Regions from separate parts of the Serratia bockelmannii genome, predicted to be linked through region 1. Evidence: predicted binding sites of a transcription regulator. Region 1 holds the regulator's gene; each other region holds the start of a gene.

Region 1 (3,127 bases):
GTTAAGGACAACGCCGGATCGACCCCGCTTTTCTTCATTCTCCGGCATCGCATAAATGCGATAAAACCCCGGCGCCACTTTCTGGCATGATACGCATTTACCGGTAAGAGACTGCGCCTGTCGGCGCCCGCCCCGGAGGCGAAAGGCTCTTGCCATGGCATCATTTTAATCGGCGTCAGCGGCGGCAGTGCTGGCATCGAGTAATGCAATTACTTGAATTTAAAGGTTATACGCGATATGGCTACTGTAGGCATTTTCTTTGGCAGCGACACTGGCAATACCGAAAACATTGCCAAAATGATCCAGAAAATTCTCCAGAAACAGTTTGGCGACGACGTCTCTGAAGTGCATGACATCGCTAAAAGCAGCAAAGAAGACCTGGAAGGGTTCGATATCCTGCTGCTGGGTATCCCGACCTGGTACTACGGTGAAGCGCAGTGTGACTGGGATGATTTCTTCCCGACGCTGGAAGAAGTCGACTTCAACGGCAAACTGGTGGCGCTGTTCGGCTGCGGCGACCAGGAAGACTACGCGGAATACTTCTGTGACGCGATGGGCACCATCCGCGACATCATCGAACCGCGCGGCGCGGCCATCGTGGGCCACTGGCCGACCAAAGGCTACCACTTCGAGGCCTCCAAAGGTCTGGCGGACGACGATCACTTCATCGGTCTGGCGATCGACGAAGACCGTCAGCCGGAGCTGACCAACGAGCGCGTGGACGCTTGGGTCAAACAGATTGTCGAAGAGCTGAGCCTGGCCGATATCGTCGGCTAAACCCCGGCACTGGCGAAAGGTTGAACAAAGGCCCTGTAAAGTGCATAGTGTGCCGACAGGGCCGTCATCGGCAACAGGGATTGCTGCGATAGAAGCTACAGATTTGTAACTTCCCACCCCGTCACGGTAGACTGAGATATCGGTTTATCCCATCCATCAAGGCGTTGCATGCAAAACATGCAATAGTGCAATTATATCTTTGTTAACAACCGGCGGTTTCCATTTAGTACAACCGGTTCTATAATGAGACGCATTAACTCTTTGTGCCGACCGATGCCACAGGCGAGTACGCCTCAACTTGATTAGCATAGTAACAGGACTGAATTCGCATGACCGACAACAACATCGCATTGAAGAAGGCCGGCTTAAAAGTCACGCTTCCGCGACTCAAAATCCTGGAAGTACTGCAAAATCCGGAATGCCATCACGTCAGTGCGGAAGATTTGTACAAAAAACTGATTGATATGGGCGAAGAGATCGGGCTGGCAACGGTTTATCGCGTACTGAACCAGTTTGACGATGCGGGCATTGTGACACGTCACAATTTCGAAGGCGGCAAGTCCGTGTTCGAGCTGACCCAACAGCATCACCACGATCACCTGATTTGCCTGGACTGCGGCAAAGTGATCGAATTCAGCGACGAATCCATCGAAGTGCGCCAGCGTGATATCGCCAAGCAGCACGGTATCAAGCTCACCAACCACAGCCTGTACCTGTACGGCCACTGTGAAACCGGTGACTGCCGCGAAGACGAAACGCTGCACGACAAGAAGTAAGCCCTGACCGGCTATGAAAAACCGCCTCACACCGAGGCGGTTTTTTTATGCCCGCCGTACAGCAGACAAAAAAATCCCCGGACAAGCCGGGGGAAAATCATGTCATGAAATATCACAATTGCAGCGGCACAGCGACTCCACGTACTACTCTCACTACAACGTCCGCCCTACGCCGACACGCGTGGGCGAACGCATTCCCCCTTCGTTATACGGCCGCCGCCAGGGCAGCGGGCCGTTGCACCGGGCTTAGACCTTCTCGGCGCGGCTGTAGCGTTTGCCGTCCGGGCTGACCGAACGCACCTGCACTTCACCGGAGATCGCCGGCTTGGCCTTGGCATCATAGCGCTGCCACTGCTTGCCACCGTCGGTGGAGTACTCGATGCCCAACCCCGGCAGCGCGATATTCGCCTCCAGCTTGCCGCCCGCTACGCGTGCGCCCGGTACCGGCAGACGGTAAGCGACGCCGCCCTTGTCCAGCTTGGCCAGTTCACGCTGGCCCAGGATATTGGCAAAGCGCAGCCAGTCTTTCTCCAGCGTCTTGGTATCGACAAAGTGGGTTTCCCCGCCTTTGTATTCGCGGCCGGCACGATAGTCCTGCTCCCAACCGGCGCGGTGCCAGGCGCGTTCTGCCACCGAGAGCGCGCGCGGGAAGATCATGTATTCCATCTGCGGGTCGGTGCGCTGGGTTTCGCTCCACAGCTGAGCGGACAGCCCGTAGGCGCCCGGCCACGGCTTGTCGCTCTTGGCGTTGAAGTGGTTGCCATCGCGATCGACCGAGGTTTCCGCATTCTGCGGCATGTTGTCCGGCGCGAAGCTGAACACCTTGCGTTCGTCGCTGAAGCGGGTACCCCAGTAGTAACCGCGCTCGTCCGGGTTCACCTCGTAAGGGAAGTCCATATAGACGTAGTCCGGGTTGGAGACCACCACTTCATACCCTTTATTGGCCCAGTCGTTAACGCTATCGAAACCGCCCCAATACAGGGTGTCCCAGAAGTTGACGCCCACGCGCGAGGTGGCGAACGCCTTCGAACTCTCGGCGTCTTTCAGGCCGTCTTGCCAGGCCTGCATTCTGTCGATGCCGTGCGCTTTCACCAACTTGCTGACCTCTTGACCAAAGTAGCTCGGCAGGTGCTCCATGTCGGCCACTTTGCCCTCTTTGATCATCACCTGGCACACCTGAGACTTGGCCCACGGCTTGTCTTCATTGCTCTGGTCAATGATGCCTTTACCCGGTTCCGGTTTCGCCTTGTCGGTGTAGCCGGCGCCCAGGCGGATGTTTTTCGCTTCGTCGCCGCCGAAGTGCCAGGTCTTGATCGGCTGGCCGGCTTCTTTATGCATCTGGGCAATCTCGCCAATCACCTTGTCGACAAAGCGCTGGGAGGAATCCAGGCACGGGTTCAGGTAACTCTGACGGTTAAAGAACTGCACGGAGGTGGTATTGGAGGTATCGGTCGGATCCACCAGGCGGAACTCGTTGGCCTCCTGCTCTTTGCCGGCGGCATGCAGTTTCTTGTAGCGCGCTTCCATCGAGACCACCGCCGCGCGGGCGTGCGCCGGCATGTCGATCTCCGGGA
Region 2 (3,127 bases), 2.5 Mb from region 1:
GCCGCTGAGCGCGGCAAAGACCTGTTCCAGCGAAAGTTGCAGTGTGCCGTAGCACAGCGCGGCAACGGCCATCGCCAGGCACAACGCCAGCAGCGAAAGATTGACCAGCAGCAGGCGCAGCGGCAGGCGCCCGTTGATGACGCCGTCCGGGCGGCCGATATGCAACATGTGGGGCAGACTCATTACAGACCCCCCAGTGTTTTCTTGCGGCGCACCAGCCAGATCAGCACCGGCGCACCGATGAAGGCCGCCACGATGGAAACCCGCAGTTCACCGGCCGCCAGCAAGCGGCCGACCACGTCGGCGCACAGCAGTAAAATCGGCGCCAGCAGCATGGAGTAGGGCAGGATCCAGCGCTGGTCGGGGCCGACCCACCAGCGGGCGATATGCGGCACCATCAGGCCGATGAAACTGATTGGGCCGACGGTGGCGGTCGCCGCGCCGCACAGCAGCGTGATGGCGACCACCGCGACAATCTGAGTCAGCACTACGCGCGCGCCGAGCGCGATAGCCAAATCTTCCCCCATACCGATGGTATTCAGCGGCCGGGCGATGAGCAGCGTCAGCAGGCAGCCGAGCAAAATGGCGGGGGCGGTGACCGGCAGCGTGGACAGCGTGCGGATATCCAGCGTGCCGGCCTGCCAGAAGCGCAGTTGGTCAAAGGTTTGTGGATCGATCAGCGACAGCCCGGTGGTGATGCCGAGCAGTACCGCGCCGATCGCCACGCCGGCCAGCGTCAGCCGCACCGGGTTGATGCGCCCACCCGCCAGCGTGCCGATCAGGTAGACCAGCAGGGTGGTGAGGGCAGCGCCGACGAAGGCATAGGCCATATAGCTTTCAGTGGTGGCGGCGCCGAAAAACATGATGCCGATGACCACGGCGAAGCTGGCGCCGGCGTTGATGCCGAGCACGCCGGGATCGGCCAGCGGATTGCGCGTCAACGCCTGAATCAGCGCGCCGGCGGCGCCGAGCGCCATGCCGGCTAAAATGCCCGCCAGCGTACGGGGCACCCGGGCGTTGAGAATGATGGTGCTGTCGGAACCGCTCGCGGCGCCCTGCAGGCTGAGCCAGACGGTATGGAAGGGGATGGCCTTGGAACCCAGCATCAGGCTGGCAATGATGCACAGCAGCAACAGCACCAAACCGATACCGAACCCGGCGAGGCGTTTGAAGCCACTGGCGTAAGCTGCGTGCGGTGCGGACGAAAGCGTCCGCTCAGTCGGAGTGGGTACGTTCACACCGGTAACTCCTGTATGATTTTTATTCTCATTGTTATTTGCGTTCATGCGGGCGCTAATAGTAGCACGAGTTTACGCCCGCATGCACCCGCCGGTTGGTGGCAAAGGTGCGTTGACGATGTTAATAACTATTGATATTTCAATTGATTGAATGTGAACGGTCGCCCCGCTTGTTGAAAGCGTCGGCAGGAGCCTGACCTGCCGACGGCGTGGCTCAGGGCTTTTTGAACAGCCGTTCGATTTGGTTCAGCATGTTGGTGGCACTGTAATAATCGAGGCGGAAGGTGTCGTTGCCGACGGCGTAGACGTGCCGCTGTTCCACCGGCTCCAGATGTTTAAGGAACGGGTTGGTCAGCACCTCTTGCACTTTGCGCTCATTGGTGGCGAACAGGATCAGGGTTTTGCCGTTCAGGCCTTCGGCCATTTTTTCGCCGGAGATCTGGATGATGTCATGGCGTTTACCCATGCTGGCGTTGCCTTTGGCGCTTTCCGGCGGGGTGGCCAATTGGAAGCCAAGCTGGGTCAGCAGCTTGCCCTGGGCGGAGCCCGGTGTCCACAGCATAGCCTCGCGGCCGTTGTCGGCATACACCAGCGGCGTGGTCGGCTGTGGCGGCAGGGTGATCGCCTGCTTCACTTGCTCCACACGCTGTTCGAAACGATCTTCCGCCTGTTTGGCGCCGGCTTCGTGACCGGTGATCTCACCGAGCTCGCTGGCCAGCTGTTGCCAGCTTTTGTCGCCATAATCGAGTACTAACGTCGGCGCAATGGCGGACAGCTGATCGTACAGCTTCAGCGCTGAATCCCCGCCGGTGGCGGCGACGACGATCAAATCCGGCGCGGCGGCGGCGACGGCTTCGGCATTGGGCTCCACCTGATACAGCCGTTCGACGTGGCGCTGTTTGGCCACTTCGCTCCACTGGGTAAAGAAGCCTTGTTTATCGGCCACCAGGGGATTTGGGCTGGTGGCGGCGCTGGCGACCACCGGGGCGTCGATCGCCAGCAGCGTACCGGTGATGGTGACGCTGGTGGACACGATGCGCAGCGGCGGTTTTTCCAGCGTGAATTTCCCTTTGGCGCTGTCGATGGTGCGCGGCCAACTGCTGTCGGCAGCAGGGGCGGACGGTTTTTGCTCGTCGCTCTTGTCGTCCGGGCCGCAGCCGCTGAGCAACAGGCTGGAGGTGGCGATAAATGCAATGAACAGCTGGCGTAAGGATAGGGTCATGAGCGGGCTCTTTCTTTCCTTGAACTAAGGCGTATCAATCCGGCGGCGGATTGGCTGCGTGGTGGATGCTCGCTAATTTACCATTCAAGCCGGCAAAATGATAACCATTCGTATCTCAGCGCGTGGTGAATAAAGAAAGAATACGAAGAAAAGGGAAGTGGGTGAGACAGAAACGAAAAAAGCGCCCAAAGGCGCTTTTCTCTGAATGGGTGGGTCGTGCAGGATTGATTCGGCCTGTGGCCTCACCCTACGGGCAACGCTGCGCGTTGTCGTATCGCTGCGCGATGCTCGAACCTGAACGCAGGATCTCACCCGCACGACTCAGTGGGCCATGTCAGTAAGAAGATAAAGGCAGAGTCAGGTGGCGCAGAAACGAAAAAAGCGCCAAAAGGCGCTTTTTTCTGAATTGGTGGGTCGTGCAGGATTCGAACCTGCGACCAATTGATTAAAAGTCAACTGCTCTACCAACTGAGCTAACGACCCGCAGAAGTGGTGGGTGATGACGGGCTCGAACCGCCGACCCCCTCCGTGTAAAGGAGATGCTCTACCAACTGAGCTAATCACCCACTTCAGGACTTCCAGGTACTGCTAAACGAGAGAATGATGGTGGGTGATGACGGGCTCGAACCGCCGACCCCCTCCGTGTAAAGGAGATGCTCTACCAACT
Region 3 (3,127 bases), 2.1 Mb from region 1:
GCATTTCGTTAGGTGTAACGGGGAGAGAAAACCATGCGACCATCCATTGTTCTTGCAGAACATCGCCAGGCGATCCGAAAAACGGTTGGGCTGTTCCCTGCGGCCAATCCGCGGATTTTCGGCTCGGTGCTGCATGGCACCGATCGGGAGGGCAGTGATTTGGATCTGTTGGTCGATGCGTTGCCGGGTGCCACGTTGTTTGATCTGGGAGGGCTGCAGTCGGAACTGGAAGCGCTGCTGGGCATTCAGGTGGATCTGCTGACGCCGCTCGATTTGCCGCCGACCTTTCGTCAGCAGGTTTTGGCGGAGGCCCAACCGGTATGAAAGATGCGCGGCTGGTCGATTATCTGAGCCACATGCAACAGGCGGCGCAGGATGCCTGTGATTTCGTTGATGGCTTGGCGGCGGCAGATTTTATCGAAGATAAACGCACTCAGCAGGCGGTCATTATGAGCCTGATTATTATCGGTGAAGCCGTGACGAAAATCATGGATGGCAGCCCCGCGTTTACGCAACGCCATCCTGAAATCCCCTGGCGAAACATGCGCGGCATGCGTAATCGCATTGCGCACGGTTATTTTGATATCAACCTTGAAGTGGTCTGGGCGACGGTGCAAACGGCGTTGCCGGAACTGCTTACACAGCTGTTGGCGGTACGCCAGGATGCTGAGAAGTTAAACGACGGTGATTAAGCTTTCTTTGGACAGTGACTCTGGTTCCTGCCGGAGCCCCACTTTTATCCGCAATATCGAATTTTTCACGCCGGACGGCTATCCGGGCCAGGTGGCGTGCTGCCATTTTGCACTGGCGGAGTATCGCGACGAGCGTTTTCCCGAGGCGGGCTTTGCGCTGCCGGATCATCTGGCGCGCGCGGTGCCGAAGCGCCGTGCGGAGTATCTGGCCGGGCGTGTTCTGGCGCGGCAACTGTTGGCGCCGCTCGGTTTTGCCGATTTCACCCTGGCGCGCGGCGAAGATCGCGCGCCGCAGTGGCCGCCGGGTATCGCCGGGGCGCTGAGCCATAATTCGGATACCGCGTTGTGCGCCGTACACCGCGAGAGCGGGCTGGGTGGCGTTGGGTTGGATGTGGAGACGCTGCTCTCCGACGTGCGGGCGGAGGAGCTGTGGGGGGCGATCGTTTCGGCGGGGGAGCGCGAGGCGTTACTGCGCGAGGCGCTGGCGTTCAACGAACTGCTGACGCTGACGTTTTCCGCCAAAGAGAGCCTGTTCAAGGCGCTTTATCCGCAGGTGCGCTGTTACTTCGATTTTCTCGATGCGCGCATGGTCGCCGTGGATACGCAGCGGCAGACGTTTGTATTAGCGTTGCTTAAGACCTTGACGCCAAATTGCCCCGCCGGCCGCCGGTTTAACGGGCGTTTTTGGCGTGAAGGTGACGATGTCACGACTTTTATTTTTTGCTAAAACATAATAATAACAGTGTGTTATTTCTTGCGGCACCGTAACGCGGATGTGCCGCGGCGGGCGGAAAGATTCATTCATCGGAGATTGACCCACGGTGGGGTTCCGGTGTAGTTTATTCTCCTTTTTATAGCTAATGATAATTATTCGCATAAACATTATCATTGGTAAGGCGCAACAAAGGAGTGGTCTTGTGGCGACACTGACGACAGAAAACCAAACCTTCCCCGGGTTTGTGTACGCCGAACAATCGACCTTTTTGTACCGGTCCGAATTCCGGTCCCTCTCCGCCGACGGTGTGTTTGAGCGTATCGAAACGCCGGCGTTCGGCGGCGAGCAGGAAGGCAGCGCGCTGACGCAGCATATTCGCCAGGCGCTGACGCGCGCCAAAGCCGCCGGCCAAGAGACGCCGGTGGTGGTGGGCGCCATTCCGTTCGATACGCGCCGGCCTTCCTGCCTGTACGTGCCTGAAAACTGCCAGTTTGTCGCCAACGACAGCTTTACCCGCGCCGCGCGCCCGATGCTGCAACAGCCGCATCGCCTGGCCGCCTGCACCAGCATTCCGGACGAACCGCGCTTCAAGCATGCGGTGGCGGAAGCGGTCAGCCGCTTTAAACAGGGCAAGCTGGACAAGGCGGTGCTGTCGCGCATCCTCGACATCGAGCTGGAGCAGCCGGTGGCGGGCCACCAGATCCTCAATAACCTGATGGTGCAGAACCCGACCGGTTACCACTTTTCCCTGCCGCTGGCCGATGGCGGCGTGCTGATCGGCGCCAGCCCGGAGCTGCTGATCCGCAAGCAGGGCGGCGAGATCCACACCAACCCGCTGGCGGGCTCGGCGCGCCGTCAGGACGATCCGCAACAGGATCGCCTCGGCAGCGAGCGCCTGATGCGCTCGACCAAAGACAAATACGAACACAAGCTGGTGATCGACGACATCCGTCGGCACCTGGCACCGCTGTGCGCCAGCCTGAGCGTGCCCAGCGGCCCGTCGCTGCTCAGTACCGGCACCATGTGGCATTTGTCCACCCGCATTCGCGGCGAGCTGCTGAACCCGAATCTCAACGTGATGCAGCTGGCCTGTCTGCTGCATCCGACGCCGGCGCTGTGCGGCTTCCCGACCGAGAGCGCCCGCCAACTGATCGCCGATCTGGAACCGCACGATCGCGGCCTGTTCAGCGGCATCGTCGGCTGGTGCGACGCCAACGGCGACGGCGAGTGGGCGATCGTCATCCGCAGCGGCCTGCTGCGCGGCAACCGGGTGCGGCTGTTCGCCGGCGCGGGTATCGTCGCCGCCTCGACGCCGCAGTCCGAGTGGCTGGAAACCGCCGCCAAACTGGGCACCATGCTCAACGCTTTCGGCCTGAACAGCGGCGCGCTGTAGGGCCACTTTGCGGCGCAGCGCGCGCCGCATCCTATCCTTTTCGCAGGAGACAACGATGAACAACAATATGACCCGGCTGTGCGCCCGGATGGCGGTGCGCGCATGAGCATTCAGATGGATTTCACCGGCAAACGCGTGTGGGTGACCGGCGCGGCGCGCGGCATCGGCGAGCAGATCGCCCGGCATTTTTTGACGCAGGGCGCCGAGGTGGTGGGGTTTGACCGCGAGTTCGCCAACCCGGATTTGCCTTACCCTTGCGTGACGCTGGACATCAGCCGGCCGGAGCAGGTGGAGGCGGTGTGCCGCCAACAGCTGGCGGAGAACCCG
Region 4 (3,127 bases), 1.0 Mb from region 1:
GCAGAAACCGTTGACGATCATCGAAATGGCGTCATCCTCGCTGATGCCGCGCTGCAGGCAGTAGAACAGCTGGTCGTCGCCGATCTTCGAGGTGGTGGCTTCGTGCTCCAGCTGAGCGCTGTTGTTGCGCGCTTCAACGTAAGGGAACGTGTGGGCACCGCTGTCCGGCCCGATCAGCATCGAGTCGCACTGGGTAAAGTTACGGGCGTTTTCCGCCCCCGGCAGGATTTTCACCAGGCCGCGATAGGTGTTCTCGCTGTGGCCGGCGGAAATGCCTTTGGCGATGATGGTCGACTTGGTGTTTTTGCCGATGTGGATCATCTTGGTGCCGGTGTCCGCCTGCTGATGGCCGCTGGTCAGCGCCACCGAGAAGAATTCGCCGATCGAGTTGTCGCCCTGCAGGATCACGCTCGGGTATTTCCAGGTGATGGCCGAGCCGGTTTCCGACTGGGTCCAGGACATTTTCGAGCCGGCGCCTTCGCACAGCGCGCGCTTGGTGACGAAGTTGAGGATACCGCCCTTGCTCTCACCGCCGGAGAACCAGTTCTGCACCGTCGAGTATTTCACTTCGGCGTCTTTATGCAGGATCACTTCCACCACCGCCGCGTGCAGCTGATAGCTGTCGCGCACCGGGGCAGAACAGCCTTCGATATAGCTGACATAGCTGCCTTCGTCGGCGATCAGGATGGTGCGCTCGAACTGGCCGGTTTTGGCGGCGTTGATACGGAAATAGGTCGACAGCTCCATCGGGCAGCGCACGCCTTTCGGCACATAGACGAAGGTGCCGTCAGAGGCCACCGCGGCGTTCAGCGCAGCGAAGAAGTTATCGTTGGACGGCACTACGCGCCCCAGGTACTGACGCACCAGATCCGGGTATTCCTGAATCGCTTCGCCGAACGAGCAGAAGATCACCCCGCTCTCCGCCAGTTTTTCACGGTAAGTGGTAGCGACCGATACTGAGTCGAAGATGGCGTCCACCGCCACTTCGCTGCCCTCGCGCACCGGCACGCCGAGCTGATTGAACGCCAGCTCCACTTCGCTGGTCAGGTAATCTTTTTCCGTCGCCGCGCCCGGTTGCTGCTCGGCGCCGGGTTGCGAACCGCAGGCATCGTCGCAGCTGCCGCAGGACGGCGCCGAATAGTAACTGTAGTCCTGGTAGTTAAGGCGTTCGTAATTGGCCTTCAGCCAGTGCGGCTCTTCCATCTGCAGCCAGGCGCGGTAGGCCTCGAGGCGGAATTCCAGCATCCACTCGGGTTCGTTGCGCTTGGCCGAGATGGCGCGAACCACCTCTTCGTTGATGCCTTTGGCCAACTCATCGGTTGCAAGCTGGGTGAAGAAACCTTCTTTGTAGCGACCTTCGCTGACCCAAGCCTGCACTTCATTAGGCATTTCTACATTGCTTCGTGTCATGTTGATTGCATCGCTCAAACGCCAAAGCTCTCGCCGCACCCGCAGGCATGCTGAGCTTTAGGGTTGTTGAATTTGAATATCTGATTCAGCCCTTCGCGGACGTAATCTACCGTGGTGCCATCGATGAACGGCATGGCCTTCAGCGGCACATAGAGTTTGGCGCCGTCGCGCTCAAACAGCAGATCGTCATCGGCGGGTTCGCGGGTCAGATCCAGCACATAGGCAAAGCCGGCGCAGCCGGATTGTTTCACCCCTAGCTGCAGCCCTTTCACCTGCGGATCCTGCTGCATCAGTTTCGTTATTTGTCGTACGGCGCTGTCGCTGAGCGAAATGCCTTGCCAGACATTTTCATCCAGAGAAAAGGTGCCGACATTTTCCGTTTGCATAGGGTCTACCTCACACTCGTGTTTGGCCACAGCCAATCTGGGTTGCTTATATGTTAGTGATAACGATTATCACTTCAACCGTTTGTTTTGCGGGGGTATCCACCGCGAGCGCGGTTTTTCGCTGCGGCGTGCGGCAAGCCAGCGGGACATTCGTGGTGGCTTGCGGCATCTGGCGGCAAGGTGTGCATGCTATCCCTATGAATTTGTTCTTTATCCTGCATCACCGTACCGCACTCCCCGGTGGCCCGTCAGCGTTACAGTGCCGCGGTACACTGCCGATCTAAACATTCATAGAAAATACCTATTTCTGCATTCTGTCTGTCGTAAATGTGCGTTTATCGGCATTTCGTGGCGCGGCACCAGCGCGCGCCCCTCAGGTTAAAGTTTAGTCGCTCAGGATTAAATTGGGTCGTCGGCGGCCTTTTACACCCCCACGATGAAAAAACGCCGCGCCGGGGATTGATCGGCAACGCGGCAATTTATATGATAATGATTATCATTCAATTTGAATTTGAGCGCGAAGCCAATGACTCTTTCGATCAACGCATGGTTGCTGGGCAAGATTGATGACTACAAATTCAGCGTGCGCGACGCTACGGTGGACTTTTATATGGCCGAAGCGGCGCTGCGGCGCCCGGAATGCAATATCGACCACCTGAAGCGGTACAACAGCGTCAGCCTCACCATGGCCAATCTGTGCCTGGAGAACGGCGATGACGACAGCTACCTGCACGCGCTCAGCAAACTGCATAATCGGCTGATCGTCGAGATCAACAATCCGCAGCGCTGCCAGCTGTTTCGGGTGCAAAGCTACCACTTCGCCCGCCACACGCTGACGCTGATCTGCCAAAAATATGCAATGGAAGGCACCTGGGAGAAGGCGAACGCGTTTCAGAAGGACTTCGTCAAACGCGTACCGTTTCAGCTGTAAAGCGAAAGGCTCCGCAGGCCGGCAGCCTGCGGAAACCGGCGGGGATCAGTCGATGACCGCCGTGGTCAGACGCGAGGTGCAGCACAGCCGATCGCGCGCGTCGAAGATCTCGATTTGCCACACCTGATGGCGACGGCCGACGTGCAGTGCGCGACATACCCCGCGCACCTGGCCATCGAACACCGCGCGCAGGTGGTTGGCGTTGATCTCCAGCCCCACCACTTTCTGCTCGCCCTCACTGCACAGGTAACCGGCCATCGATCCCATCGATTCCGCCAGCACCACCGACGCCCCGCCGTGCAACAGCCCGAACGGCTGGCGGGTACGGCCATCGACCGGCATGGTGGCCTCGAGGAAATCCTCACCCAATTGGGTAAACTCGATGCCCACATGGCTGACC

What was found. Region 1 encodes Fur, which represses iron uptake genes when iron is present. Its sites were predicted from a motif close to ATAATAATGAGAACNACTATCAA; they were not measured.
Region 2: the regulator Fur is predicted to act here: its motif matches at 1,254-1,276, upstream of fepD (Fe(3+)-siderophore ABC transporter permease).
Region 3: the regulator Fur is predicted to act here: its motif matches at 1,553-1,575, upstream of ACSJLU_RS16085 (isochorismate synthase).
Region 4: the regulator Fur is predicted to act here: its motif matches at 1,847-1,869, upstream of sufA (Fe-S cluster assembly scaffold SufA).

The regions. Positions count from the first base shown of each region.
Region 1 covers NZ_CP196512.1:1,218,575-1,221,701, reverse strand. The annotation lists gene fldA (flavodoxin FldA) at 238-777, shown strand; gene fur (ferric iron uptake transcriptional regulator) at 1,107-1,553, shown strand; gene ACSJLU_RS05790 (beta-N-acetylhexosaminidase) at 1,800-3,127, opposite strand, start outside.
Region 2 covers NZ_CP196512.1:3,724,855-3,727,981, reverse strand. The annotation lists gene fepG (iron-enterobactin ABC transporter permease) at 1-183, opposite strand, end outside; gene fepD (Fe(3+)-siderophore ABC transporter permease) at 183-1,238, opposite strand; gene fepB (Fe2+-enterobactin ABC transporter substrate-binding protein) at 1,453-2,460, opposite strand; RNA gene ACSJLU_RS17785 (RtT sRNA) at 2,668-2,792, opposite strand; tRNA gene ACSJLU_RS17780 (tRNA-Lys) at 2,868-2,943, opposite strand; tRNA gene ACSJLU_RS17775 (tRNA-Val) at 2,951-3,026, opposite strand; tRNA gene ACSJLU_RS17770 (tRNA-Val) at 3,065-3,127, opposite strand, start outside.
Region 3 covers NZ_CP196512.1:3,367,894-3,371,020, reverse strand. The annotation lists gene ACSJLU_RS16100 (nucleotidyltransferase family protein) at 34-324, shown strand; gene ACSJLU_RS16095 (HepT-like ribonuclease domain-containing protein) at 321-692, shown strand; gene ACSJLU_RS16090 (4'-phosphopantetheinyl transferase family protein) at 700-1,419, shown strand; gene ACSJLU_RS16085 (isochorismate synthase) at 1,610-2,800, shown strand; gene dhbA (2,3-dihydro-2,3-dihydroxybenzoate dehydrogenase) at 2,903-3,127, shown strand, end outside.
Region 4 covers NZ_CP196512.1:2,249,650-2,252,776, reverse strand. The annotation lists gene sufB (Fe-S cluster assembly protein SufB) at 1-1,410, opposite strand, end outside; gene sufA (Fe-S cluster assembly scaffold SufA) at 1,425-1,796, opposite strand; gene ACSJLU_RS10840 (hypothetical protein) at 2,323-2,727, shown strand; gene menI (1,4-dihydroxy-2-naphthoyl-CoA hydrolase) at 2,773-3,127, opposite strand, start outside.